One region of the Exiguobacterium sp. Leaf187 genome, then DNA from elsewhere that is predicted to be linked to it. Evidence: riboswitches for the same ligand, from Rfam matches in the RefSeq annotation. Region 1 holds a riboswitch; each other region holds the start of a gene.
What was found. Region 1 has a riboswitch for thiamine pyrophosphate ahead of thiT (energy-coupled thiamine transporter ThiT). Riboswitches for the same ligand answer to the same signal wherever they lie in the genome.
Positions count from the first base shown of each region.

Region 2: linked by a shared signal. The riboswitch ahead of ASF99_RS04925 (thiamine phosphate synthase) and the one ahead of thiT (energy-coupled thiamine transporter ThiT) in region 1 are both predicted to bind thiamine pyrophosphate.
Region 3: linked by a shared signal. The riboswitch ahead of tenA (thiaminase II) and the one ahead of thiT (energy-coupled thiamine transporter ThiT) in region 1 are both predicted to bind thiamine pyrophosphate.
Region 4: linked by a shared signal. The riboswitch ahead of ASF99_RS00315 (3-oxoacyl-ACP reductase) and the one ahead of thiT (energy-coupled thiamine transporter ThiT) in region 1 are both predicted to bind thiamine pyrophosphate.

Region 1 covers NZ_LMPR01000009.1:1,020,006-1,027,521, forward strand. The annotation lists gene ASF99_RS09640 (DAK2 domain-containing protein) at 1-105, opposite strand, end outside; gene ASF99_RS09645 (Asp23/Gls24 family envelope stress response protein) at 131-493, opposite strand; gene rpmB (50S ribosomal protein L28) at 777-965, shown strand; gene ASF99_RS09655 (amino acid permease) at 1,106-2,509, shown strand; gene ASF99_RS09660 (thiamine diphosphokinase) at 2,564-3,166, opposite strand; gene thiT (energy-coupled thiamine transporter ThiT) at 3,168-3,728, opposite strand; TPP riboswitch at 3,790-3,899, opposite strand; gene rpe (ribulose-phosphate 3-epimerase) at 3,922-4,578, opposite strand; gene rsgA (ribosome small subunit-dependent GTPase A) at 4,581-5,486, opposite strand; gene pknB (Stk1 family PASTA domain-containing Ser/Thr kinase) at 5,512-7,446, opposite strand; gene ASF99_RS09685 (Stp1/IreP family PP2C-type Ser/Thr phosphatase) at 7,449-7,516, opposite strand, start outside.
Region 2 covers NZ_LMPR01000009.1:196,931-204,446, reverse strand. The annotation lists gene ASF99_RS04955 (hypothetical protein) at 163-537, shown strand; gene ASF99_RS04950 (hypothetical protein) at 657-1,013, opposite strand; gene ASF99_RS04945 (ThiF family adenylyltransferase) at 1,135-2,142, opposite strand; gene ASF99_RS04940 (thiazole synthase) at 2,139-2,903, opposite strand; gene thiS (sulfur carrier protein ThiS) at 2,906-3,106, opposite strand; gene ASF99_RS04930 (FAD-dependent oxidoreductase) at 3,103-4,047, opposite strand; gene ASF99_RS04925 (thiamine phosphate synthase) at 4,044-4,637, opposite strand; TPP riboswitch at 4,720-4,822, opposite strand; gene nagZ (beta-N-acetylhexosaminidase) at 4,879-6,099, opposite strand; gene ASF99_RS04915 (OsmC family protein) at 6,096-6,521, opposite strand; gene ASF99_RS04910 (MFS transporter) at 6,712-7,516, shown strand, end outside.
Region 3 covers NZ_LMPR01000008.1:40,235-47,750, reverse strand. The annotation lists gene ASF99_RS02605 (penicillin-binding transpeptidase domain-containing protein) at 1-892, opposite strand, end outside; gene ASF99_RS02600 (peptidoglycan DD-metalloendopeptidase family protein) at 1,009-1,725, opposite strand; gene ASF99_RS02595 (diacylglycerol/lipid kinase family protein) at 1,972-2,865, opposite strand; gene abc-f (ribosomal protection-like ABC-F family protein) at 2,933-4,789, opposite strand; gene ASF99_RS02585 (DUF1002 domain-containing protein) at 5,066-5,947, opposite strand; TPP riboswitch at 6,141-6,247, shown strand; gene tenA (thiaminase II) at 6,322-7,017, shown strand; gene ASF99_RS02575 (hypothetical protein) at 7,069-7,365, shown strand; gene ASF99_RS02570 (glycoside hydrolase family 3 protein) at 7,396-7,516, opposite strand, start outside.
Region 4 covers NZ_LMPR01000002.1:57,050-64,565, reverse strand. The annotation lists gene ASF99_RS00330 (transposase) at 1-521, shown strand, start outside; gene ASF99_RS00325 (hypothetical protein) at 531-827, opposite strand; gene ASF99_RS00320 (LLM class flavin-dependent oxidoreductase) at 1,158-2,462, opposite strand; gene ASF99_RS00315 (3-oxoacyl-ACP reductase) at 2,518-3,270, opposite strand; TPP riboswitch at 3,406-3,506, opposite strand; gene ASF99_RS00310 (hypothetical protein) at 3,624-4,706, opposite strand; gene ASF99_RS00305 (hypothetical protein) at 4,726-5,544, opposite strand; gene ASF99_RS00300 (ABC transporter ATP-binding protein) at 5,541-6,221, opposite strand; gene ASF99_RS00295 (GntR family transcriptional regulator) at 6,214-6,600, opposite strand; gene ASF99_RS00290 (hypothetical protein) at 7,193-7,375, shown strand.

The DNA of each region.
Region 1 (7,516 bases):
GAAGACGTTCAATGAATCGACGAAATCTGCATTTTGATAGAGATTCGCCGCGCCATTTTGAATCATCTTGACTAACTGCGCTCCTGTTAAACGATCTACACTCACTAAAGTTTCCTCCTCTATTCCCGCCTTAGACATTCGTCAAGCGGACTCCTTGGACAAAGATGTTCACAGATGTCACGTCAAGACCTAGTGCCTGACTGAGCGTGTATTTCACGCGACTCTGTACGTTATTCGCCACCTCTGAGATTTTCGTTCCATAACTTACGATGATATGCATATCGATATGGACCTGCTCTGAAGCCTGTCGAACGATGACACCGCGTGCAAAGTTCTCACGTTTTAAGAGTTCAGCAAGACCATCCTTGATTTGAGACTGGGATGCCATACCAACGACACCAAAACATTCCATTGCCGCGCCGCCCGCAAGTTGCGCGACGACATCATTATCTACATCAATCTTTCCATAGGTCGTTTTCATCTCGATCGCCACCTGAGTAGCCCCCTTTGAATATTGTATTCTTCTCATAATTCTACTATAAGGACCTACTATTGAAAAGTCGCCGTACTGACTATACAATGAATAAGTGAAAAATAGTAGCGGTCAAATGAACTTTTACCATCATCCTCATCCATTATTTTAAATTTCGAGGTTGTCTGTCAAGTTTTTTTCTTGTCAGCTACTTTTTTTATGTTGCAACCGCCCTGACACCATGCTAAGATAGCAAAGTGTCTATTAGGACGAACGCAAAACAACATAAAAGGAGGCGGAACGCATGGCACGTAAATGCTACGTTACTGGGAAATCGCCAAAGTCGGGTAACAACCGTTCACACGCATTGAACAAAACAAAACGTACTTGGGGAGTCAACGTACAAAAAGTACGTATCCTCGTCGACGGTAAGCCGAAAAAGGTTTGGGTTTCAGCTCGAGCTCTTAAATCAGGTAAAGTCGAACGCGTATAAGGCGCAACCACCGGATGGGAATCTTCCCTTCCGGTTTTTTTATGCCCTCATTTATTTTTCTCATAAACTAATTGTCGCTTTTATTGAAAACGCTTACAATAGGAACGTACTTTATTTTGTCAGAATTGGGGGAAGTCATCATGCAACTCAAACGAGAGATGACGAGTCGACATCTGTTCATGATTTCACTTGGCGGAATCATCGGAACAGGCTTATTTTTAGGGTCAGGATTAACGATTTCACAAGCAGGACCTCTCGGGGCGGTCCTCAGTTACATCGTGGGTGGGACCATCATGTATCTGACAATGTTATGTCTAGGGGAATTAGCGGTCTATCTGCCGGTCTCGGGGTCATTTCAGACCTATACGACCCGCTTCATCGGACCAGGGATCGGCTTTGCCGTCGGTTGGATTTATTGGCTCGGCTGGGCCGTGACGGTGGCACTCGAAATCACAGCTGCCGGCAGTTTAATGGACCGCTGGTTTCCGAATGTACCCGTCGTCGTCTGGTGTACCGCCTTTACGGTCTTGCTGTTCGGTCTGAATGCCGTCTCCGCCAAAGCATTCGGTGAAGCTGAATTCTGGTTCTCGAGTTTGAAGGTCCTCGCGATCCTATTCTTCATCATTTTAGGTGGCGCTGCTTGGTTCGGCTGGTTACCGATGGAAGCAGATCGCCCAACATCGTTATTCGCTAACTTTACGGCAAGCGGTTGGTTTCCAAACGGGATTCTTGGTGTCTTGACGACGATGATCGCCGTCAACTTCGCCTTCCAAGGAACGGAATTGATCGGTGTTGCGGCTGGGGAGTCCGACACGCCAGAAAAATCGATTCCAAAAGCGATCCGCAATACAGTCTGGCGGACGTTCATCTTCTTCGTCTTATCGATTACGATCGTTGGTGCATTAATTCCGTATGAGACGGCTGGCGGAGTCAGCAGTCCGTTCATCATGGTCTTTGATGCGATCGGCATTCCGTACGCTGCTGATTTGATGAATATCGTCGTCTTGACGGCACTATTATCCGTCGGAAACTCCGGATTATATGCGGCGACTCGGATGTTATGGGCAATGGCGCAAGAAGGGATGATTTCAAAGAAATTATCTTACGTCAATGCACGTGGTGTGCCAATGCGTGCTTTACTCTTTACGATGATGTTCGCGATGTTATCGCTTCTGACCGCATTTTTCGCAGAAGATACCGTCTTCATTTGGCTCTTGTCCTTAGCCGGACTCGGGGCTCAAGTCGGCTGGATTTCGATCTCTGCTTCTCAGCTTGCATTTCGTCGTCAGTTCGTCCGAAACGGACACGATGTATCCGAACTGAAATTCAAGACACCACTCTATCCGGTGTTACCACTGATTTCGTTGACACTTAACGTCGTCGTCCTCGTCAGTCTTGCGTTTCAAGCGGATCAACGAATCGCTCTATACATTGGTGTTCCTTTCTTCCTTGTCATGTGGGGAAGTTATCATCTCTTCGTCAAAGGAAAACATCTATCCGCTCAAAGCGACATCCGTGTCGCCCCTTCTCAACTCGAAGAATAATTTCACACAAAAAGAGGTCGCGGAGTCATCCACGGCCTCTTTCCTATGATTGCGCTATTCCTTAAGCGTCCGCATCATCAATAGTTCTCCTTGATGGAGCTCTACCTTCGCTTCTGACGCACACCATTCATTACTGACGGTCAAGGAACCTCCGACCGGTACTGGATGTGCATCAAGTGGATATTTGACTCCGGATAAGCTTAAAGTCGATGGTACGAGTGGAATGAACGAAAGATAATAATAGCTCCCTGCTTCGACTGCATACGTTCCCTCAGCCAAGTATCGTACCTCTTCTCGTTTCGTCACGAGTCGTGCCTCTGGGTATCGCTTCAATAAATATACATTTTGGACGGTCATGTCGAGCCGCCCACCTGTCGCCCCGATAATGAAGGTATCCTCAAACTGTTTCTTCTCTGAGACTGTACGAAGTGCCAGTTCGAGATCCGTTTCATCTTTCTCGGCCGGATGAACGATTGCCCCTTCTGGTACATAACCAAGCGAATCAAAATCACCAATCGTCAGGTCGCATGTCAGCCCAAACGATTCAATCGTCTGAACACCACCGTCAACACCGACGATAAAATCACCTGGCTGACAAAACGTCCGTAAATCCGGCGCTTCTTCTCGCGGACCGGCACAGACGAGAATCGCCCGCATCTCAGACGCCTCGTGCCGAATAACGTAGTAAGCGTGGCGCAGTCGTGAATAAAAGACCCGCAACGACACCACAAAGAACGTAAGACGGTACCATGTATGTCGCGTTATAAATCAATGAATACGGTACGACTGGACCTTCGGCATACTCGGCAAAAAAGACGATTCCACTGATGACATGACAGATATAACGGAGTCCTGCGCCTAATAACGTCGCCAGGAGAACGAACGCCATCAAGCTTTTCTTTTGTCCATTGCGCGCGGCTAGTCTGACTTGACGCGCGAACAGACCACTTAATCCGACGACACCATACGCAATCGTATAGTCAAGCATCGGTTGAACGATCGTCAAGACTTGTGGAGCGAACATCAATTGAATCGTACCGACAAGCGCTCCCGTAACGACCCCTCCAACGACACCGTGGCGAAATGCCATGACGAAGATCGGTAACATCGCTAAGCTGATTGAGCCTCCTTGTGGCATTTTGAATGGAATCAGTAAATCAAAGACGACTCCGAGACTGGCGAAGATGGCAATTTCCATCATCATTTGTAACCGTTTCATGCTATTTTTCCTCCTTCATTGTACGAGAGGACGCAAAAAGGCAGTACGACGAACGCCGTACTGCCTGCGTGCGCCACATCCCTACGTCCGTTTGAACGGAACAGGTTCGAAGGGTTAAAGTCTAAAAGACTCCTCTCAGCCGCTTTTCAAGCGACACCCCTTGCGGTCATCATATTTCGTTTTCTCGTTCTTATTATACGGCAGCCCCTTGACGAATGCTAGTGATCGCTTCCGCATAATCTGGTGCATTGTAGATTGCTGACCCTGCGACGAGAACGTTCGCACCGTTATCGATGCAAAGCTTTGCCGTTTCCGGATTGACGCCACCGTCAATCTCAATTTCAAATGTCAGACCACGATCTGCTTTCATTTGCGCAAGTGCTGCGAGTTTCGGCATGACACGCTCGATGAAGGCTTGTCCACCGAAGCCCGGATTGACCGTCATCAATAAAACCATATCGACATCCTCAAGGACGTGTTCAATCGTTGATAATGGCGTATGGGGATTCAAGACGACTCCTGCCTTTGCGCCCGCTGCTTTGATTTGTTGCAAGACACGATGGACATGATTCGTCGCTTCGACGTGGAACGTCACGATGTCAGCCCCTGCCTTGACGAAATCTTCAACGAAACGTTCTGGCTGGTCGATCATCAAATGGACATCGAGAATCATATCCGTCTTTTGACGTAAGCTGCTAAGCACAGGTAATCCAAATGAGATGTTCGGTACGAACTGACCGTCCATGACATCAAAATGGATATAGTCCGCGCCTGCTGCTTCGACTGCTTTGACATCACGCTCAAGATTCGCAAAATCTGCTGATAAGATAGATGGTGCAATTTTAATCATCTTCAATACCTCCGGGCTCGATTCTTGATTTCGTCTATAAACATACCATAGTTCTCATAACGAGAGGACATGATTTCTTGGGCTTCGACGGCTTCCTTGACGGCACAACCGGGTTCATTCAAATGCAAGCAACCTCGGTATTTACAATCATCTTGTACAGCGACGAATTCAGGAAAACTCCACCGTACATCCTCGATTTCCATATCATACGGAAAATCGAGGTTCGAGAAACCTGGCGTATCGGCAATCAATCCTTCGGCAAGCGGCATTAATGTGACGTGGCGCGTCGTATGACGTCCGCGTCCGAGTGATTTCGAGATCGCACTTGTTTCTAAATCAAGAGAGGGCTCCAGTGCATTGAGCAATGAACTTTTCCCGACACCGGATTGTCCGGCGAGAACGCTCGTTTTTCCAGCAAGTAACGGACGGACTTGCTCAACACCCGTCAACGTCTCACTTGATGTCTCGATGACCGTATACCCAATCTTCCGGTAAGCGGCAATCGCCTCTCGGACAGCCGGTCCTTTGACTTCGTCAAGTAAATCCATCTTCGTTAACAGGATGACGGGTTGGATTTCCTTCGCTTCGATCAAGACGAGAAATCGGTCGAGTAGATGCGCTGAAAAATCAGGTTCTGCCGCCGAGACGACAAGCAACGCTTGATCGATATTCGCGACAGGCGGGCGTACTAAAAAGTTGTCCCGCTCCTTCACTTCGAGAATGTACCCGGTCTCACTTTCGATATGAAGCACGACTTCATCTCCGACGACTGGACTGATGCCGCGTTTTCGGAAATTTCCTCTTGCTCGTGAACGAACTTCTCCTTCTGGTGTCATGACATCATAAAAGCCGCCCTGCAGGCGTATGATCGTTCCTTCTCGATTCTCTTCGATGCGTTGTTCCGTCATCCTATGCACTCCTTTTTTATCACATTCATTGTGCGTCTTTTGCTTGATTGTACGTGATGGTTTTTGAACGATACACCGTATCGTCTTTATAGATCGTAATTTTGCCTTCTTCACCCGGATCAATCGTTAATGGCACGTCGAATGTCTCATCTTGATCAATTGATTCCTCGATGACGGTCCGCTTCCCTTTCGCGTCTTCCGTCTCGATTCGGATGACTTGTTTCGGCGGAGCCTCTTCTTCATCTTCACTAACAGCATCATAGACGACCTTTTCAGGGAACGTCGCCGTCACTGTTTTTTCTTCCTCACCTTTAGAGATGAAGACCGTCACGGAGTCGTTCGGCTCGACTTGTGCGCCAGCTTGCGGGAACTGACGGATGACTTGATCGAGTTTGACATCGCTAGAAAATTCTTGTTCGAACGTTCCGTCTAATCCTACTTTATCGAGATAAGCTTTTGCTTCATCACTCGATAAATTCGTCAAATCCTTCAACTCGAAAGAAGACGTCCCCTCAGATACAGTAATCGTAATCGTTTGTTCTTTCGCAATGACCTCCGTTCCAGCAGAAATTGACTGTCGAATCACATTTCCTCGATCGATCTCATCCGACTTCTCTCGCTCGACTTCGACTTTTGCGAATCCTGCTTCTTTTAGCGTTGCAATTGCTTCTTTTTCAGCTTCATCCGTCACATCCGGTACCTCAACCGGAGCACTACCAGTAGAAACGACCAAATTGACTGTCGAGCCCTTCTTGACCTGTGCTTTTTCACGAGGCGTTTGACTGATGACATCGCCTTCTTCGACCGTATCGCTACTCCGTTCCGTTGTCTCGACGATAAATCCAAGTTTCTCAAGCTTCGTTTCCGCATCGTCTCCATCCGTCTTGACGACAGATGGTACGGTGACCGTTGGATCCGGCCACATCGCGAACGTCGTAGCCGCCCCACCCAGTAAAAGGAGTAACAAGAGGATGATCCACCAGCGTTTTTTCTTTTTCTTTTCCGGTGTTTTCGGTTGAACAGTTGCGACGGCGGGTGATTCTAGTTCCGCTTTTGATTCTTCTGGCACTTGGACAGGTGATAAAACCATTGTCTTTTCCATCTCATCCTCTTCTGCGCCACGGATGCTTTCATTTGCCCGTTCGTCAGACAACGCCGTCACCATATCTACCTTAAACGCTGCGACGGACTGTTGACGGTCATGCGGTGCTTTTGCAAGCGCCTGCATGATACAGTTCTCGAGTGCTTGCGGCACTTTCGGATTCAAGACGGATGGGCGACGCGGTGTATCTTGCAGATGCTTTAAAGCGATCGCAACCGGTGAATCACCTTCGAATGGGACTTGTCCTGTGACGAGTTCGTATAAGACAGCACCAAGCGAATAGATATCCGACTTCTCATCCGCAAATTTACCTTTTGCTTGTTCCGGTGAAAAGTAATGGACGGACCCAAGAACGGACATCGTATGCGTCAGCGTCGCATTCGACATCGCCACAGCGATTCCGAAATCCGTTACTTTGACGGTACCATCTTCTCGAATCAACATGTTTTGCGGTTTGATATCGCGATGGATGATCCGGTGTGCATGGGCGTGATCAATCGCATCACAAATTTGAGCGATGATATCGACGGCCTGCGGCACAGGTAATGCTTGATTTTCACAAAATGTTTTTAATGTCATACCATCGATATACTCCATGACGATGTAATAGATGGCATCTTCTTCGCCTACATCATAGACGGCAACGATGTTTGGATGATTCAAGCTGGTAGCAGCATGCGCTTCACGTTCGAATCGACGAATGAACTGTTCGTCATGCGAAAATTCAGTCCGTAAAATCTTAATGGCAACATGACGCTTTAAAATCTCATCATAGGCTTGATAGACATTCGCCATCCCGCCACTTCCAACTAGCCGTTCTATGCGGTAGCGGTCATTTAATCGATCTCCGTATCGCATATTCAGACCCTCTTTCTTTCTTTGAACCGGATGGCGGCAATCGTAATGTTATCCGCGCCTCCTCGAGCAT
Region 2 (7,516 bases), 820 kb from region 1:
TGATGTTTTGAAAAACCTTACTTCCGGTCACTTCCAATATCCAATAAATGTATTTTGTGTTAAGCTAGTGTCGTTATACCTCAAGTAATAATTGAATCATGTCAGGACTCTCGTAAACTTTAATCGTTATGGATCATCCATTGAAATATGAGGAGGTAAAACGTGAAAAAACTTATACTGTTAGCTCTGTTATGTACTTTATTATCTGCCTGTAGCATCAACGAGTCTAAACTCAGTTTGAGTGAGTTACAGACAATACCTAACGATGTACAAATGAAAATTAATCCTGACTCTACTTTGCAATTGATTAACACGAAAGATGATATCGCCTATATTGTCTATAACACAAAGAAAACAATTACTACTGATCTCGAATCAAAAGAAGATACAGTGAAAATAAAATTGGACGAATCTAACGATACTAGTAAGAAAATGAAACAACATGTCTTTAAATTAACATTAGATTCTAAGCATGAAATCATCGACGTCTATTTAAACGGTAAATCTGCTGTATTCGATAACGTAACCGGTTCATGATTTTTGATTTCATAAAAAAATGAACACATATCACCCTCATTTTACTTGTAGATTGAGGGGATATACAAAAAAGCAGAAGGCGAATGCCTCCTGCTTTTTTCACTCTCGTGACGAATGTGTTATTTCGTCCGTTGTTTTCTGAAGCGTTGAACGGAACGAATCACAGAAACCGATCCGCCGATGATCGCACCGACGCCGACGACGATGCCTGTTTTAAATTTTTTGCCCGATTGTTCTGATTTATGCGTTGCTTGATTGTGTTCAAAAAGTTGTTGGAGGGGCGACGACGTCTCGACTTCGAGAATTTTCGATGCATCCTGATGCACGTCTTCTCTACGTTCGACACTACAAGGTGACAGATAGAATGGGTTCAAGTTTGTCCGGTACCGATCCGGATTCCAGTTGGCTTGCTGAACAACTGCTTGGGCGTCTTCCGTCTGTGCTTGATCCTTGATTGGATCGAATTCTTGTTTCATCTGAATCACTCCTCTTCACGTTCAAAACCTGTAGACCGATTTACGTCTGAAGTCTTATTTACCTGTTTTTCAAACATTTAAAACATATATATTTAAAATTAGTTTTAATGTTTTGTGAACGTTAGCCGAAATAGGCATGATAGAGCCGTTTCGCTTTAACGAGATCCGCCTCGCCATGAATCAGAACACGTCCATCTCGGAAAGCGACCATCCGATGTTCGTCCGTCGTAAACGCCAGCAAATATGGATTATGGGCGGAAATCGCAGCGACCGGCTGGAGACGTTGTTTCAACTGTTCCAGATCCCGCTGTCCGTCTCCTCGGATTTGAATGGCATCCCGACCGCAGAGTGCCGTGAAACGCACCGTTTGATCCGATAAGTAAGGGTAGGACGGATCGATGCCGCACGACGGGCACTCCGTTTGCTTCAGTGACTGGACGTTAATTTGTTGGAACGTATTCGACCAGACATCAAACGCTAGCAAGCGCGTACGCATGGCGTCCGTCTTTCCGCTCAACCACTTCAATGCTTCTGTCACCTGCAAGGAAGCGACCATCTGTACAGCTGGTCCGATGATTCCCGCTGTATCACACGTCTCCTGATCTCGCGGTAATTGATCGAGCAGACAATGCAGACACGGCGTCTCTCCGGGACGGACGGTAAACGTGATCCCATAACTGCCGACGCATCCACCATAAATCCACGGAATCGAACGCATCGACGCCATGTCGTTCATCAGCAGGCGAATATCGAAATTGTCCGTCGCGTCGATGATCAGATCGATATCATCGAGAAGCCACGTCAGCGCTGCCCGGTCGACGTCTAATACATGCGCTTCGATCGTCACCGTCGAATTAATCGCTTCAAGCCGTGCTTTTGCGGCAATCGCTTTTGGTACGATGTGACGCGCATCTTCCTCGGTATAAAGCTGTTGTCGTTGTAGATTACTCCACTCGACATAGTCGCGGTCGACGATTCGGACGACACCGACACCGGCGCGGACGAGTTGCTCTGCCGACGCCGTTCCGAGCGCTCCCATGCCGATGATCAGCACCTTCGCTGATGCCAAGCGTGCTTGTCCCGCTTCCCCGATCGGTTGAAATCGAGTTTGCCGTGAGTAACGGTTCATCGAATCAATCCACTCGTTGGACTACTCGCGACCGCATACTGTTTCTTCTCGATACGTCCCGCTTCGTATCCGAAGCGACCTGCTTCGACAGCTAGTCGCATGGCGTGCGCCATCTTGACCGGATCTTTCGCATGGGCGACAGCGGAGTTCAATAAGACACCGTCCGCACCGAGCTCCATCGCATAGGCGACGTCGGTCGGCGAGCCGATCCCGGCGTCGACGATGACCGGGACCGTCGTCTGCTCGATGATGAATTGCAAATGGAGCGGATTGAGAATACCTTGTCCGGAGCCGATCGGTGACGCCGCCGGCATGATGGCGTGACAACCGAGTTCTTCGAGTCGTCGTGCAAGGACGACGTCGTCCGACGTATACGGTAAAACGATGAAGCCTTCTTTAAGTAATTCTTCAGAAGCCCGCAACGTCTCGATCGGGTCCGGTAGTAACGTCTTATCGCAACCGATCACTTCGACCTTAACCATGTCGCACATACCGGATGCCCGCGCAAGCTTCGCAAGCCGAACAGCTTCCTCCGCCGTCTTCGCACCGGCCGTGTTCGGCAGTAAATCGTACTTCGCTAAATCAAGCGACTCCAAAAAATTCGCTTGTTGTTTGTCAAAGATGTCGAGCCGACGGACGGCGAACGTCAAGATTTGTGAAGCGGACGCATCGATCGCTTTCTGCTGCACCGTAGCATCCGTATATTTCCCTGTTCCGAGTAATAATCGTGATTCAAATGTCTTTTCTCCAATTTTCAACATGTTTATCCTCCTCCTACGAAATGAACAATTTCAAATGTGTCATTGTCCCGAACGACCGTCTGACCATACACCGCGCGATCGATGATTTGTCGATTCTGTTCGACGATGACGAGCTTTTCCCCTAAGCCGAGTTGCGTTAGCATGTCCTCAATTGTTTTAATCTGTTCGATCGTGTGGTCATTGCCGTTAATCGTAATGTTCATCGGACTTCCTCCTTTTGGATCAACCGTAATGTATTTACCAAGACTTCCGCTGTCGCCGGTGCGAGTAATATGCCATGCCGATGATGCCCTGTCGCCATGAAGATCCGACGGGATGAATCGGCGACTCCGATATATGGCAAGCCGGACGCTGTTTGCGGTCGTACACCGGACCAGACTTCTTCGATGACTGCGTCACGAATCGGTGGATACAGTCGTTCTGCTGCTTGAAGCAATGACGTGAGTCCAGCGACACTGACACCGACCGTCTCGTCGTGCGGCAGTTCGGTCGCACCGATCAAAATCCGACCGTCTGCTTTCGGAACGAGGTAGGCGGCTTCATCAAACAGAATCGAGCGTAACGGCTGACCCGCGAGACGGACTGCGAGACATTCCCCTTTGACCCCATATGTCGCGATCGAAATGTCAGCTGTATCGAGCAAGGCTTGCGAACCCCGTCCGGCAGCGACCGTCACCGTTCGTCCGGTCCACGTTCCCGCATTCGATTCGATCCTAATGAAGTCATCGTTCTCTTCGATGCGTGTGACCTCCACCTGTTCTTCAATCGATATGCCACGTGCGTGTAAGGCATACATCAATGCAGTCGTCAGTCGTCGTGGATCGATTTGACCGACCGCTGGAAACAGATGCTCGCGTCCTTTACGTTTCAACAAAAACGGTTGTTCCCGGTACCCACAATCGATACCTGTTTCTCGCTTGAGACGACGTGCAAGCAGCGGATACAGACGACGACTACGTGCGGCAAGTGCATGCAATTCCGCTCTCAGCTCGATGTCGGTCGCAAGCATCCCGGCAGCCGCTCGGCTTGTCCCTTGTCCGCATGTTCCACGTTCTAAGACGACGACGGATTCATTCTGACAGGCGAGACCGTAAGCAAGCGTCAAACCGATGACTCCACCGCCGATGATGATGTGATTCGTCATACGCGAACCCCCTGATAACGCTTGACGGCGGCGAGTGGATCCGATTGGCCGAGAATACCCGATAAGACGGCGATTCCGGTTGCACCGGTCGCTGCGATTTCAGGCATGCATTCTGGTGTAATCCCACCGATCGCAATGACTGGTTTCGTCGTGAAGGTGACGACTTGCTTTAATGCGTCGATCCCTCGTGGTGGCACGTCCGGCTTCGACGCTGTCGGATAAATATGACCGTACAGCAGTCGGTCGGCTCCTTCCGCTTCTGCTGCCAGTGCCTCTGCTAGTGAATGGACCGATTTCCCGATGACGAGATTCGGAAAATGACGTCGCACATCGCGGACACGCAAGGAACGGCGCGTCAGCTGCACACCGATGCCGGCGACATGGGCGACGTCGACCCGGTCATGAACCGTTAACTGTTCAGGCGAATAACCATGCCCAAGGAGTGCTTCAATCAGATCAAGTAATTCTGCCGCCGATAAGTTCGGTTCACGTAGATGCAGCTGATCCGTATAGGGTTGAAGTGATTGAAAGGTCTTTATTTCGTCAAGCGGATGAATGGATCCCGTCGAAATCAGATGTAAACGCATCATGTTCTTCCTTTCCATACGAAAAAGGACCACTCCCGATGTTGAAGGGAGTGGTCCGAAAATGCGCTGAAGCGCTAAGGATATCTAGGGTTTCGAGCCACTTCCCTCCGCTAGTACGAACTAGATCAGGTTCAAAGGGTCCGGATACTTCCGTCTCAGTCTGCTGGGAGACTCCCCTAGTGTCTTTTCGTGTTTAATTGGCTTGCCCCATTAGTCTAGCATGAGTCGCTTTGCTTCGCTAGTCCTAGTTGAGCGCTTCCACTTGCTGAATCAGCTCCGATTTCGTCGGTCGCTGTTGCTCTTGGCTGTCGGCATACGTCTGCTTTAGCTTCAGGATGCGCATTACTTTAGCATCGAGCATCTCCGGCGTCAGCGTTTGGTCTTTGACGGCTTGCATCACTTCAGCATGAACTTTTGCGTAAGCACCTGCCTCTGAAAACATCGCCATATCAGCTCCATTGACGAGCGACTGACGTGCCGCTTCTGCGAGACCATATTGTTTCGTGATCGCTCCCATGACGAGATCATCCGTGATGATGACACCGTTGAATCCGAGTTGCTGACGCAAGAGGTCAGTCAAGATCGGCTTTGAGAGCGAGGACGGATTCGTATCGTCGTACGCGGGATAGAGAATATGGGCGACCATTACCATCTCGGCGCCCTCTTGGATCGCTTCTTTAAACGGTAACAGTTCCGTCCGCTTCAATTCTTCCTTTGATGCCGTCACTTTCGGTAGCCCGACATGGGAATCGACACTCGTATTGCCGTGACCGGGAAAATGTTTGACGACCGGAATCGTTCCCGTCTCCTGCATCCCGTGCATCAGGGCCGTACCAAGCGTCGCGACAGTATTCGGATCAGCACTTAACGCACGGTCGCCGATGATCGGATTGTTCGGATTACTGTTGACGTCAAGGACCGGCGCGAAGTCCATGTTGAAACCATAAAATTGTGACAAATGTCCGAGCGTACGTCCGACGTCTTCCATTTTCACTTCATCTGCTCCTTGCGCTATCCGTTGACTCGTCGGTAACCGTAATCGTTGATCCGGTACCCGGCTGACCCGTCCGCCTTCTTCATCAATCCCGACGAACGCATACGGTTTTTGGTTCGTCTCTTGAATCGCACGCGTGAACGTCAAGAGTTGCTCTTCCGACGTAATGTTTCCGCCGAGCAGTAAGACCCCGCCAATCGCATGCGTCTGTAACAATTTCCGGTCAGCTGCTGAAAGTTCTGTGCCGGCGACTCCGATGTAGAGCAGTTGATCGATCTTTTCTGACGTCGACATCGCTTTAAGTTGCTGCTTTAGTTTTGCTTGTTGTCGTTCTTCTTTCGTCGGCTCAGGCTTCGGTTTCTTTTCTTCTGTCGGTTGCTTCGTTTCCGGTTGTGATGGTTTCGTTGGTTCCGTCGTCTCCTGTGCACACCCTGCAAGCAACAGACAACCGATCAGTACAACTTTCTTCACAAAGGATCCTCGCTCCGCACACCATTGATCGAATAATAGACGGAAATCTCAGCGTTCAAGGATTGCGAGACCGAACAATATTTATCCTTTGATAACGAGATGGCGCGACGGACCTTATCTTCCGGGAGATCACCTTCAAGCCGGTAATGAATCGAGATCGACGTAAAACGCCGCGGATGGTCCTCTGCCCGTTCTCCTTCGATATCCATTTCGAAATGGGTGATCGTCAAGCGCATCTTCTCTAAAATCGAGACGATATCAATTCCAGTACAGCCGGCAACGGCATGTAGTAGCAGTTCAGTTGGTCGTGGCGCTTGGTTTTCACCACCGTTTTCGGGTGCTGCGTCCATCGCCAGATGATGCCCTGATTCCGTCTGTCCACTAAACCCCATCTGTTTGTTCCATGTCACTGTTGCTTGCATCGTTTCCACTCCTTTATAAGTAGTCTTCTTCTGTAGTATACGCAAAAAACAGCAAGCCTGGAAATTCACACGCTATTTCGAATAATGGTTCTTTTCCCGAAATCTCGCTTTGCGATACCCGACGAAATCGTTTCATGCTATCCTGTTACTCATAGTTTCGCGCGCAAGCGCTAGAATTGAGGAATCATCCATGTCACCTACTACTCGTTTAAGTCGACGCGATTGGCTCTTGATCGCCACGTTGTCGCTCCTGACGTTCGTTCTCGGAACAAGCGAATTCGTCATCGTCGGGATCCTCGCTGAAATCTCCTCAGCCCTTGATATCACGATCGCAACAGCAGGTACGCTCGTTTCAGCCTTTGCCATCTCCTTTGCAATCGGTACACCGATCGTCATGTCGCTGACCGGTCACCTGGAACGGCGTCGTCTGATCCTACGTCTCTTACTCGCCTGGGTCTTGCTGAACCTTGCCAGTAGTTTTGCTCCAAGTTACGAAGTGTTGCTCGCAACCCGCATTCTGACAGCGATCCTGACCGGCGTCTTGATTTCACTCGCGATGGTCGTCGCCAGTGACGGTGTACCTGTCGCAAAACGCGGTGTCGCCGTCTCGTTCATTTTCGGTGGTTTTACACTTGCGAACGTTCTCGGTGTCCCAATCGGAACCTTTATTGGTCAACATGCTGGCTTTGAAGCCACGTTCTGGCTAACGACGGTCATGGGATTGATCGCGTTTCTCGCCGTGTGGAAAATCGTTCCGGTCCAGCAATCGATGGGTTCCGGTTCAATCAAGGAGCAGCTTGGACTGCTCGCCAACCCACGGATCCTGATCGCTTTCTTTATTCCATCGTTCGGATTCGGGGCAACCTACGTCGTCTACACGTACCTTGTACCGATCCTGCAAACGGAACTCGGGATTGCGAAGACGTGGATCAGTCCGATCCTGCTCGCTTACGGCGTCGTCTCGATCTTCAGTAACATCCTTGCCGGTAAAATCG
Region 3 (7,516 bases), on a different contig from region 1:
CGGCTTTACCGCGTAAGCGATCATCAAGGACTTGTTCGAGACCCCGTTTCCCAATCTGTTCGCCAGCTTGGATTTTATTTTTTGATTCTTTAATCTCGTCTGCTGTCGCCGAACCGATATAACCGATCAAGTGTGAAGCGGCCTTCCCGAGTGGATATGTTCGGACTTCCGTCTCTTTAACGCTGATACCTGGAATGTCACGCAATTTCGCAACCGTTGCTTCGTCGGTCAGTGTTTTGAGCGGAACGAATTGTCCGTCCTTGACCCAACTTGCTTTTAAGGAATCTTCGACCGATGAGGTCGGGCGATCGAGCAACTCGGCAACTTGTGCGACATCTTTAAGTTGTCCTGCAGTTGCGCCGACAGCATATCCTTTACCAGAGGTCGCGAGCGGTTTATCGTTCGCATCAAGTAAATCACCGCGTTTGCCTTCTACGGTTTGTAACTGAACTTTATCTTCTTTCTTAAAGTCTTTTAGAACAAACGAAGAGTCCCAGTCAATGAACCAGTTTTCCGTTTCTCCTTGTTTCTCGAATGTTAACGGGACTTGTTTATCATAAGCAACGGCTCCTGCAACCGTATCAAAGGAGATTTGTACGGGAAGGGACGCTTTTTCGTCATCCGTTGCTTCCTCTGCTTTTTTTCGCTCGACGGATAACTTTTTGATATCAAGTGTTTTCGACAACTGTTTTGTCCGGTCGATGAATTCTTTTTTACCATATTCTTTTTTAGTAGCCGTACTCGCGTACGTATACATTTTATCGTAATCTTGTTTTTCCCAAAGTTTGATGTAGGCATCAAGACGTTCTTCAGGTGTCGGCTGATCTTGACATCCGGCAAGTAACGTCACACCAAACGTCGCTGATAAAAGAAGAGGGATCGTTCGTTTCATGGGTTTCGCCTCCGTTGTGGATTAGACTCATAATCATACCGTACCACTCCTGTCAGGAGATTTCATCTGAAACACAAAACCGGACTTCTCATGGAGAGAAGTCCGGTGAATCAAGCTTAGTTGAAGTAATTGAGTGGATTGACACTGTTTGCAGCAGACGTTCCGCTGTAGACGTAAGGACCACGATGCATTTCAAAATGGAGATGCGCACCAAACGCGTTACCTGTTGCACCAATCGTACCGATTTTCGATCCTTTTGCAATCGTCTGTCCGACCGAAACGGAGCGACTATTTAAGTGTGCATACACCGTCGTATATTGGATGCCGTTGACGGTATGCGTCATCATGACGTGATTTCCGTATGCGCCGTAATAACGGGATGTGATGACTTTACCAGCGGCTGATGCATAGACAGGTGTACCTGTTGGAGCGCCGATATCGATGCCGTTATGGAACGTATAACCGTAAACGCCACTTGCAGCACCATATCCTTGCGTGATTGGACCGCTTGCTGGACGCGAGAAGCCAGTCGTTGCTTTTGTTGAAGTCGTTGTGCTGTATTTTTTTACGTATGTAGAAGAAACGTAGCGTGATGCGCCACCGTATGAAATTTTTGTCCATGAACCAGAAACACCAAGATAATTGAATGTCTGTCCTGTATTGACGCTACCGACGATTTTATAAGCTGTTGATGGACCTGTACGAACACGAAGTCCGTCTGCCATGACCTTTACTTTATATGTCGTTGCAGCTTCAACTTTCGAAGCACTCGTTGTTGCAAAACCTGAAACTACCAAAGCTGTCATTGTCATTGTTGTAAGTAAACGTTTCATTGAGTGTATTTCCTCCTTAAAAATCTGAAGCGACAGAACTGATCATTACAAAATTGTAAGATTTTATGTATATTTATTTATTTTAGGGAATGATTTTTCGCCTGAGATGATTATAGCATCGTCAATAACACAAAAATATTTCAAATGTATTTCAAAATTATGCGTTATTAACATATATTGTAATGGATTAATAAGTAAAAAAGAACTGACGAAGAGTCAGTTCTTTTTTCTATGAAACCTATACTGTTATTCAATGGAAGAGGGTGAAAACACAGTCAAATGTTGTGGGAGTACCTCGACAGTCACGGGAACATGACCTGCTGTATCCCCATCGGCATTAATCGGCAATTCTTCTTTCGAGCGAATTTCGACACGTGTCGTCGTGAAGTGTTCGATTTGATCGGCTTTTGATAATCCACCCGTGATGAGTTTGGGTAATGCTTGGAGCGCATCAAAGAATCCAAGCTTCGTAATGATGAACCCATGTAGCAGTCCATCATCGACTTTTGCGTCTTCTGCAAACGATTCGAACCCACCAACGGAATTCGTCAAGGCGATAATCAACAAGTGTGCTTCTCCATCGAATTGTTTCTCAGCAGAATCAATTTCAATCGGATAGGGACTATGATCCTTGAAGGCTTTTAGACCTTCAATGAAATAAGCGACCGATCCGAGTGACGTTTTTTGTTCGACACTGACCTCCTCGACGGCTTCTGCAATCAGACCAACAGCGATGACGTTCATGAAGTAATGGTCATCATATTTACCGATATCGAGCGGTCGGGCAGGGGCATCAGCTAGAATCTGGATCGCCTCTTCGGGATCCGTCGGGATGTGTAATGCGCGCGATAAGTCATTGACCGTTCCGAGTGGGACGATCCCGAGTGTTGGCCGATGCGGTTGCTCGGCGATTCCGGTGATGACTTCATTGACCGTTCCGTCACCTCCCATGGCGATGACAGCGTCGTAATTAGACTGGGCGGCATGACGCGCGAATTCCGTCGCATCGTGTTCTTTTTCCGTAAACCGGACGTCGACGGTTTCAAAGCGAGTAGCAAGCGTCTCTTCAGCGAGCGTCGCGTGTTTTTTTCCGAGTTCTTTTCCAGAAGACGGGTTGATGATCAACATGGCTTGAGACAAGATGAATTCCTCCTTTGACGTATCTGTTCCTATTTTCCCGAGTCAAAGGAGGACTAATCATGTTAGTTCAAGTTTCTAGAATTAAGCGCTCATACAAACCTTCAATTTTTTGTAACAATGCTTCTTTTTTCATCTCGACCGTCATCCATTCTTCTTCCTCGGATACATGAGAGAGAATGGCATCAAGATGTACGACTTGAAATTCTAGCTCTTCAATTTGTTGTTCGATGGACTGTTCTTTCGCAGGCGCATTCGAACGCTTTGAAATACTCGATTTCTTCTCATGATTTATTTGAGGTGGTGTGGCACGAACGGCTTGTCGTTTCTCCACTGCGTAAGCATAGCTTCCAGCATACGAAGTAATTTGGCGGTCAAGCCAAATGATTCTCGAGAAAAGACGATTCAAGAAATAGCGATCGTGTGAGACGGCAATCAATGTACCAGAAAAATTCTCGAGTGCTTCTTCGAGTGTCTCTCTTGATTCAATATCTAAATGATTCGTCGGCTCATCGAGAATCAAGACGTTAATCGACGAATGAACGAGGACGGCGAGTTGCAATCGCACCCGCTCGCCTCCGCTCAGTGACAAAATGGACCGAAAGACAGTTGGTCCAAAGAACAGGAACCGGGCAAGGATATGGCGGGCTTCCGCTTCTGGAACGGCAATCCGGTCTCTAAACCAGTCGATTAACCGCGCGTCCTCTTCGAAATGGGCATGCTGGGACAGGAAACCGATCCGATTCGATGGTCCACGCGTGAGTGTGCCTGCGTCTGGTGATAATTCGTCAAGCAGCAGTGAGAGCAACGTCGATTTTCCGCTTCCATTCGTTCCGACAATCGCGATCCGATCCTGTGCCATGATCTCGAACGAGACGTCATCAAAAATGTGGTGGGTTCCGTAAGCAAACGAGAGTTCTTCAGCGCGAAAGACGACTTGGCTCGTGTGATCAGTGGAAGAGAAGGAGACATCAGCGGTTTTGGCTTCGAGTTGTGGTCGTTTAATCCGTTCGATCCGCTCGAGTGCTCGTTCCATTGATTTTGCTTTACGGAATAATTTCTCACTCGGTGGAGACGCTTCGTTTGCCCATTGCCGGAGTCGACGAATCGCTTCCTTCATTTTCTTTATTTTTTTCTGTTGCTCTTGGTAGGCGTGGAACTGTTCCATCAAGCGACGTTCACGTTCGACGACGAACGCGCTGTAGTTCCCTATATAGGTTGTCAGTTCACCGTCCTCGAGTTCAACGATCGAGGTGACGACGGCGTCTAAGAAGACCCGGTCGTGAGAGACGAGCAGGATGGTTCCTGTGTAGTCCCGTAAGAACTGCTCCAGCCATTCCACGGCAGCTAAATCAAGATGGTTCGTCGGTTCGTCAAGAATGAGCAGATTTGGCTCCATGAGTAACATGCGACCGAGACAAATCTTCGTCTGTTCACCACCACTCAACTGGTGGAAAGGACGAGTGAGTAACGGACGAAGGTGTAACCCGTTCACCATGCGCTCGATTTTCGAGTCGAGTAGATAGCCATCCTTTTGTTCGAACGCATTCGTCGCTTCCGCATATCGTGCGAGTAACGCATCAAGATTCTCTGGTGCTGTCGCCATCATTTGCTCCAACTGTTGCATCCGAGAACGGATCGCGAGGATGTCTTCAAACGCTGTCCAAAGGACGTCGAGTCCGGTCATCGTCTCACTATAAACAGGAAGTTGTTCCAAATAGCCGATCGTCAAACCGCTCTTTTGATAGATGACACCACCGTCCGGTTGCTCAAGGCGAGCAAGCAAGCGGAGTAATGTCGTCTTGCCACTCCCGTTTCGTCCAATTAGACCGACACGGTCGTGTTCGTTTAAGAAGAGGGAAACATCCGTTAAAATTGTCTCGCCTCCGAATTGTTTGGTTAGGTGTTGAATGTCGCAAATCATCATAGTAAGTCGATCCTTTCGCGCGCATCAAAAAAAGGAGAGCGCAAATAGCACTCTCCATCACGTGTGAAAGATGCGCTTTGCTGTATTTTTCAATCATGAAGTTCTAAAAAAGGGCAGACGGGTGCCTTAGAACGCCATTCCATGAAAAATCGCGCGCAACAGATACAATTGTTCCATCAACCAGTGTTTGCACGCGGCAAAGTCCATCTTTTCACACCACCTTTCGTTTCAGATACATCTAGTTTACTATTTTTTTGTCAGTTACGGAAGTCTGAATTATTTGAACACACCCGCGATTGAACTGAAGAAGTCACTGAGTCCATCAAATAATTTAGCGAAAAATCCTTTCGTTTCTTCTGAAGTTGCGAACGCGTGGATGTCTTGTCCCGCATTTTTCAATCCACTCTCGATTTGTCCCCAGTTGATGTTCGCTTGCTCCATTTGATTGAACAGATTCGTCAGCCGGTCCATTTGTGCGTCAGACAACTGGATATTGTTGTTTTGAATGACTTGGACGATCAGATTTTCGATTTCGACTTTGGTTTCCGGTTTTTGATTGGCGATCTCAGCCTTGATCTCATTCATCAAGTCAGCCACCTTATCCGTTCCGACCGTTTTTCCAACGTCTGATGTGACTGATAATTCTTGCTGTGCTAGATCCTTGCGTTCGTCACTTAACTTTATCCCGGTTTCAGCGGAAGTTTGATCGTACGCCTTCATTATTCCTGTCAGTGCCGATGTCCCGGTCACCTTGTAAGGGGAAGTAATCGTGATGTCGGCATCTTTGACACCCGCTGTGACGAGAGCGTTGAGATACATATCCTTCGTCACCCATGTGATGTTTTCCGTCGAGACGGAGAGTCCATCTCCTTTTTCCGTCAGTTCGATTTTAGCCGACGAATACATGTTGCCGCCTTTTTGCGACTGTGGGATGTTTTTCCCGAGATATTTTTCCTCGTCAGCAGAAGTGGCGATGATCGGTGTGATCCCTTCCGGTGCATTGAGACGTGAAAGCACCCATGCTTTATCTTTTGCGCCGAGCGACTCCCCGAGTGTGACGATCGTCTTATCGACGACTTGTTCGGCGGATGCGGCTGTTGGGAGTAATAAAGCAGAAGCGATAACGGCTGATGCCATGATTTTTGTTGGTGTATGCATAATGAAATCCTCCAATTGTAAGTAACAGAATGAATTATAGTATCAGGTACTAAAGTTAGTGTACGAGAACGAAAGAAGTTCGGAATCGGTCTGCAGATGGAGACGATATCCGTCTTCTGACACTCCATAGTATAGCGAAAAGGAGACAACTTGACTTCCGTTTTCAGCATGCTATAGTGAATTTGAATCGAATAATGACCACTAGGGGAGTCGGTAGACCGACTGAGACGAACGAAGACGTTCGGACCCTTTGAACCTGATTAAGTTCGTACTTACGGAGGGAAGTGGCGTCAAGTCTTGTTCTTCTTGCGCCATGCCCGTGTGTTTCGGGGTGGTGTTTTTTCGTTTCATAACTAAACGAGGAGGATGAGATCATGACATTCACACAAGAAATCAAACAAGCGGCACAAGCGTATTGGGATAGTAGTTTTACGCACCCATTCGTACAAGGAATCGGGGAGGGGACGTTACCGCTCTCGAAATTTCGGCATTACGTCATGCAGGATGCCTATTACTTAAAACACTTTGCGAAGATTCAAGCGAAGGCAGCGTCAAAAGCAGACGACTTCGCGACGATTGCGACACTTGCCGAGCATGCTACTTCGACTTACGAGGCAGAGTTGAGCTTACATCAATCATTTTTTGAGCCGCTCGGTATTACGGAAGCAGATCTTGAAGCATTTGAACCGGCACCGACAGCATATGCGTATGTCTCGCACATGCATCATGCGAGTGAAGGAACGCTCGGTGAGACGATTGCTGCCATCTTGCCATGTTACTGGTTGTATTATGAAGTCGGGCAACAATTACTAACGTGTACACCGGAAGAAAAAATCTATCAGCAATGGATCGACACGTATAGCTCGGAATGGTTTGAAAAGGTCGTCTTTGAACAGATTGCACGGCTTGATGCGCTGGCGGAGCAAGCGAGCCCGACGGAACGCGAGCGGATGAAACGTCATTTCGTGACGAGTTGTTACTATGAGTTACTCTTCTGGCACATGGGGTGGACGGAAGAGACATTTGCGTCAGTTTACGAAACGATTCCAGCACGAGCGGTATCTTCTTGAATCACTAGATGGTAGAATTAGGAATACCATTTAGTGAGAGTAGGGATTGGAATGGAAATCATCGTGATCGCACTTGTGATCCTCGCGGCATATGCTATGCAACGAATGCTTGGTAAAGTCAAAGTAAGATTTGTAGGACTTATCATCCCAACGTTGATCGTGTTATCCGGTATATCCGCATCGACTCGAAACTTTAAGGTAGCGTATAGCATGGGAAGCTATATTTCTGCTGTTCTTGTCATCGTCGTCTATGCACTGCTGACTTATTGGTTATACCGCGTCTACCATCGTGCGAAAGAAGAAGCTGAATATCCGTATCAATCATTAAAAGACCGAGGCATCCTTTAAGGAGCTTCGGTCTTTTGGTGTATCACGTCATCATTTTTTCCAGTTTTTAAAGCCGTCACCGAATTCGAGATGCAGTTGATCGGTAAAGACACCGTTCTTAAAGACCGGCACATCAACCGGTAAAGTGCCTTGCGGTTTGAACGTTCCGAAG
Region 4 (7,516 bases), on a different contig from region 1:
GAATGTTAAAAACAAAAGACTTTTACTATGACGAACATTATGACTGTTATTTATGTGAAAACAATCAAGTTCTCCGTTACCGAACGACGTCGCGAGACGGGTACCGTGAATATGTCTCGAATCCTTTTGTATACGAGACATGTCCTCTTCTCTCCAAATGTACACAGTGTCGCGACCACAGAAAAGTCATCCATCGCCATCTCTGGCAAGAGGCAATGGATGAAGTGGAGCACCTCAGACATACAGTTGTGAATCGTGTGTTGTATCGAAAACGCCAGGAAACAATTGAACGTGTATTCACAGACACCCAAGAGAAGCATGGCATGCGTTGGAGCCGCTATCGAGGGCTGAAAAAAACGACGCTTCAAGCGATGCTTACTTTCATTGCCTTGAACCTCAAAAAGCTTGCGAATTGGTCCTGGGATTCCCTTTGGAATCCATGTCTTCAATACGTTTTAATAGGGAGTACATACAACAAACCCTCATTCCGATCACGAAATGAGGGTTTGTCTACAATCTGAGCGAAGAACTTAAGAGTTCTTCACTTTTTTGTTTTTAAGACCTAATGGAATTGCAATAATAACAAGAATTCCAATGATAATAGTTAAATAAAATGGCACGCTTGATCCATCTTTATTTAGATCGTCAGTTAAAGAACCCGCTTTGAAAAACAACATGATTGAAATGACGGCGAGGACTACTGTATTAAATGATATGTATACAAAAGACGAAATTTTAGATGGAATAACCAAGAAGATTACATTTAATAAAACCAGAAAAACTAACAAGTAAAAAATTGAATTCAAAGAATCAAAAGTACCAGCCAAACAAAACTCCCCCTTTAATTAGTATAAGAAAAATATAGCATTTTAATTTTAAAAATTGTGATTATCATATTACAAATGTCGCTTTTTAACATTTAAATCAGTGTGATTATATTTTTACAGCGCGATAATCGCGCCTCTGAGATTTCACGATATAATTCAATTTCCTCTGGATGCTGAGCTTCCAATTCGAGATTTTGCAACACTGAGATTTGTATCGTTCCTTTCATCTAAATCTTAAAGTTCGTAAATCTTAAGTCACGCCGATTCATATTTGATCTTCAAGGCTTTCTTCGAAATCTTTTCGGAATTTAACTAAACTTTTCATCTAATTTAATCGATTAAACCTAGATGCTCTCTAAATGTAGTACTTTGATAGGACACTTTAAACAATCCTCTTTTTTGTAACTCAGGAATGATCATGTCTACAAAATCTTCTAAACTTGACGGTAGTGACGGCGGCATCAAGTTGAAGCCATCTGCTACTCCCTCGTTAAACCAAAATTCCAACTGATCCACAATTTCTTCCGGAGTACCAATCAATGTTAGGTGTCCTCCTCCTGCTGCTAAATAGCCTAATAGTTCTTTGAGCGTCGGATCTGTATCATCGATAATCTCTAGAATCGTTCGATAGCGTCCGATGGGTCCGGAAAATTCCTCGATCGATGGTAAGGTCGGAATCTTTGCTTCGAGATCCCATGTGGAGCAATCTTGCTGCAAAAAGAAACTCAATTGTTTCAACGCATTTTCAACCGGTAATTTTTCATCTAGTTCGGCTTTTTTGGCTAGTGCCTCTTCTCTTGTTTTACCAACATACGTTACTAAGCCTGGGTATATCTTAATCTTTCGATCTGGTGATTCAGTTTGTGTAATTTTCTTATGGAGTTTTTCACGAAAAGCATGGGCTTGTTTAAAATTCCATGACACAGAATAGACAGCATCCGCATGTTTTGCTGCAAGGGCAATCCCTTGTTCTGACGCCCCTGCTTGCATCGCTACTGGCTTCCCTTGAGGACTACACGGTGTAGACAAGGGACCTTTTACGCTATAGTAGGATTCGGCATGATGGATGGGTTGGATTCTTTCAGGCTCAATCAATCGGTTAGTTGATCGATCCGCGAGAAAAGCCGCATGATCCCATGATAAAAATAGCTTCTCCATCAATGTAGCGAATTCGTCCGCCTTTTTATACCGCTCTTCCCTCGGTGGAAGTGCATCCATTCCGTGGTTTAGTGCTTCCCAATCTGTCATCGAGGTCACTAAGTTCCAGCCTACCCTCCCCTTCGTTACGTGATCAAGGCTTAGAAGTTGCCTTGCTACTGTATACGGATTGGAGAACGTGCTCGATATCGTAGAGACTAATCCTATATGATCCGTCACTTGAGAAATAGCCGTTAGATTAATTAAAGGATCCAACCAAAAGGCAGGTAAATCTGTCGCATTGGTAGCCGGAAAGGATTGATTGTCCGCAAAAAATACCGCATCTAAACATCCGCCTTCCGCTATTTGAGCCAAACGCTGATAATAGCGACTCTCTCCGATTTCTTCAATTGCAGAATCAGGCATCAACCATGCGGCTTGGTGATGACCACATCCATATAACAAAACGCCGATATTTAACTGATTTCTGTTCGTCATCTTCTGTTCACGAATCCCTTCTCTTACAAGCTGAGAATTTTTTAAAACGCCCGCTTTAATTCATCGTTAACCCACCATCGACTGTTACGTTTTGACCGGTAATCCCAGATGCTACTTCTGATGCCAAAAAGGCAACCAGTTGAGCCACTTCTTCTGGGCTCGTCACTTTTTTCAACGGGGTCGATTGGGCAATTAAGTCAAATACTTCAGGGGTTGTCACAGCACTCGCATCTGTGACTTTCAATAACCCACCGGAGACGACATTCACGTTTATGCCATATTGACCTAACTCCGCGGCTAGGTTTCGAGTAAAGCCAATCAGACCTGCTTTTGCTGTTGTGTATTCATGATAAGGAACGACTGGGTTTTGATAGAGGTTTGTTCCAATGCTGATGATACTACCGCTATGTCGTTCTATAAATTGTGGCAGAACACTTTGAATGATGTGAAACGCTGCTTTAAGTGTTCCATCCAGTTGCTTTTGATAATCTTCCCACTCTAAATCGATAAACGATTTTTGCGCAACCGGATCAAATTTGAAGTCTACTAACGCATTATTCACGACAACATCGATTTGACCATAATGTGCTGTTGCGGATTGCATCATGCTCTCGACATCTTCCCGCTTCGTGACATCTGCATACAAGGCAATTGCATTCTCTACTCCCAGTTCGCTCACAAGTTGTTCTGCCGCATCCTTGCTTTTAAAGTAATTGATCACCACTTTAAATCCGTTGTGCACTAACACCCTTGCAATCGTCGCCCCAAGTCCTCGACTACTTCCTGTCACTAATACTGTTCTGCTCATTCTTGTCCACTCCCTCATCCATTTTTGCAACTTAAATAGCGAAGTTAGTAAACAAAAAACGCAACTCTCCAAAAGGAAAGTTGCGCACGTCTAAATAATCACATAGCAAAGAACGATATCATCGTCTCCGCTTGTTCATCAGAGTTTACACTTCCCTACGCTAGTACGACCTAGTTCAGGTTCAAAGGGTTTGAGTAGCTACTCATCTCAGTTTAATAACACCCCTAGTGATTCTATTTAAGTTATCTTCACTGTAGTGGTCTTGAAAACCCCTGTCAATGATTCTGACAGATAAATTCATTTCTAGTATTCTATGAAGCGAGTAAACGAGGTGAATCATGAGTCCATCACGATTACTCCGATACAGTGACATCCTGTACCAAACGATTCTTTTTAGCATTTTTATCTTTGATGATTCCTTGATACGAAATCGATTCATTTTTCGTATCGACTACCGTGACTTGGAAATCTGAATCATTGATATTAGCGATATGGTATAGCTTTCCCTGCGCAATCATCGTATAGGAGCCATTGAAGCGATAAGCATGCTGCCCTTCCACTTTATGTTGCTTGACTTGATTTGTTTTAAAGTCATAGGTGCTCCATTTAATACTTTTACTTTTTTCTGAGTCAGATGCTCCGTAAGCAATTAGTGATTGGCTGTTTTCAGCAGCATTAAAGTTCCCTTCCGCTGCATACGCATCAAGTGCTTTGATTCGTTTGATGCCTTTGCCGTTATCTAGATAATAAGCGCTATCTTTTTCTACCCCTTCCGCATCATATGCGATTTCACGATAGACAATTCCATAGTCGTTCACTGCTACATAATGACGTTCTTGATTAGTCTTAAGTTGCTCGGATTGAAGCGGCTCCACTTTTCCTTTTGCAAGGTTGAGTAATAACACCGTCGATTTTTCCTTTGTTCCATGATCATCCCGTTGGACGTATACGTTCATGCCGTCTTGATGAAAGACACGGATGTCAGCCATTTCACGATCCGGTACCGTTAAACGATGAGAAAGCGTCTTTTTAAACTGTTTCTGTGTACTTCTGTCATAAGAATGATAGTTCAACTGAGATGCCTTTACTTCAATTCCGTATGTTCGCGAGCCCATTTCACTAGTAAATACGTCTTCCTTAGAAAGAAATCGATAGAAATCAGCAGGGAAGTCTGCAGCATAGCTATTGAACAACCCTGTGATATAGTTCTGCGACTCACTATGAATTTGACCGTCCAATTGGATATTGTATCGAGTAGGCTTGATGTCTCCATTTTCAATCTCGATGTTTACTTTTTTAAGAGCATCTGCATTTTCTTTTCGTATACTCTCGACTTCATAATCCGATCCTTTAATGCTTGCAGCGTAACCAAAATAACTGAGTAAGGTGACGCCAGCAATGCTTCCTACGATGATCATTTCCTTATATCGTCTCATGACTTCCTCCTTCTAATGATTAAATAGATACTTTATGGTTCAGTAGTCGAACACATTTCCAACTTATATATATAAAATAGATGAGAATAAAGGAAAGATAGACGAATACCTGTTGATTCGGAATGAGCATGCTAGTCAAATCAAATAAGTAACGTAATGCAATGAATGGTACGATCAAGAGCGCTACATCCTTTGCGATCGTCAGCAAAGCTTTCCCTTTTTGATAGGACCGCTCCGTCAAGACGAACAAGAAGACCATCGTGATGACGAAGAGTGCGAGCGCTAGAATGACGAATGTATCGATCACATTGAAGGTATAGAGCATGTTCAACGCAGCTGACTCCCCGATGATTTTGGACGCTGCTTGTAAATGTTCCGGGAGTAACCATTCGTAGAGTCGACGACTTATAAGAATCGTGATCCACTGGATGCCCATGAAACCACATACAAATACCAATACTGTTGTCAGTTTGGATAAGAGGATTGTGATGCGTTTACCCGGTAGCATCAATAAACGGTAGATGTACTTGGACTCGCCATACCAATCGCGGTACCAAATTTGAAAGGCATATAGAATCGTGAACATGATACCGATGGCAATCATGTACTTGAAGTAGTTGGTCGCATCGCCAAACGTCAAAGGTCCATTCAGTTGATCAACAGCTTCCATTTCCGTAAGTCGCTCTTTTTTCATCAAATCCTCCAGCTTGGATTGATAATGAAGAACCTGATATACGACCGATGTGAGTTCAACAATCACTAACATCGTCAATATCGAAAGGTATAGTTTGAAGCTTCGCTTGATTTCCTCGTTTGATAGCATAAAGAATTTCTTCATGTCTGATAAACCTCCCTCATTCGATCCTGTACTGATTTCCCGTAAAGCTCACGCATCTCTTCCGAGTCATCTTCCTGTATGATGGTCCCGTTCTGAAGAAAAATAACGCGGTCGATGAGATGTTCCACTTCTGCAATCTCATGAGTCGTCATCAAGATGCCCTTCCCTTCCATATAGTGACTAGAGAAGATCCACGCAATTTGTTCTTTCGTAAATAAATCAATCCCAGCCAACGGTTCATCGAGCAGTAAGTAAGGTCGATTCATCGCAAATCCAATCAATAGATTAACCTTTGCTTTATTCCCTTTCGATAAATTGGCGATGCGGTCTGTCGCCATCAGTTTAAAGAACCCCATCAGTTCCTCTGCTACTTGTTGGTTCCAATCCGGATAGTAGTCGCGCATATAAGCGATAGCTTCTCCGACACTCATGTATCCAGGCATTGTTGAAAGATCGGGTACAAACGCGATGGAATCATGTATCGTTTTCCCATCCACTTTGATTGTTCCAGCATCCACTGGAACTAAGCCCATGATCGCTTTCAAAATGGTGGATTTGCCTTCTCCATTCAATCCAATAAGGCAGGTAAGTTGATTTAATGGAACAGTGAACGATACATCGTTCAGGACATTCTTTTTTCGACCATATGATTTTCGTAATCCACGGACTTCAAGCATCTAGCTCACTCCTTTTTCGAATGTTGTATTCTTTTTCAAAATTAATGATGACCTCTTCTAATGGAATCTGGATCGCATATATCGACTCTACGAATTGCTTCACTGCATTTTCAAGAAGCTCTATTCGCGCTCGATCAATGATGGATTGATCCATCGTCACCTTACTCGGTACGTTACGGTCGGTTGTAATCAACCGCTGCTCCTCTAGTTCCTTATATACTTTTTGCGCGGTATTAGGATGAATTTTAAGCTCACTTGCTAATGCTCGACGCGAAGGGATACTTTCTCCTCTTTTGAATTCACCTATAACGATTCGTTTTTTAAACCAATGGAGAACCTGTAGATAAATAGGGCTACGTTGATCAAAATGCAATAACATCACCTCTCTTGATGAACGTTGTATTAAAACAATAATACACTTCTTAACTGTATGATATGTGCAGTACAGTGATAAGTCAACGCTTATTTTTTAAATCTTTCAGTTTGATTTTAAATAACTGATATGACTTACTTTTGTTTATGATAAAAATTTCGCTTTTTAATAAAAGGCTAAAATATAGAATTAATAAAAAAATCCTTAAATCACTCCATTTAAAGGATTGAGAAATATGGAGGCATCGCTGGATGTTCTAATCAATTTATAGCAAACCAACATGTTATAGTTTTCTTTTCAAAAACAAAAAGAATTAAAAGATTAAGCGAAATTACTTAAATAAAATATTTTACTAAATAAGTATGTTTTTTATTATGGTTACGAATTTATAAGAAGGTATCCTATCTCATTTGTTTTAAAAAGTATGAGCACAGGATTGAAAACAAGCGAAATCGTCTATTCAGTCCTCTTATTTTGCAACACACCTATCGATGAGATAAATTGTTATTTATGCAATTAGTATGAAAATAGTGAAGTCTATTTCAAATACGCTATAGTAAAATTTAGAGGTCTTTGACCTAATATAAGGAGGTATACAATGAAATACTCACTATTAGGAATTGCAATTATACTTTTTGGAGTCGCTATCATGATCGCATACAGTTCAACTGGGTATGGCTATCTGTTAGGCACAAAATTTGGTCTGACGATTTCTTTTATCGGACTGGTCATCAATATACTTAGTCTTTTTATTAAAAGTGACAGAGATCGTTTGAAATAACCGTCTTTACTATGTCTGAGTAAGCACAGGATTCATACATAAGAGGCAGTTCTCTTTCACCTGTGTTGATAGATCAAATCTTGAACATACTTTGAAATATTTAATTACATCTAGAAATTTAATCGTGTTTTCTCAGATAAT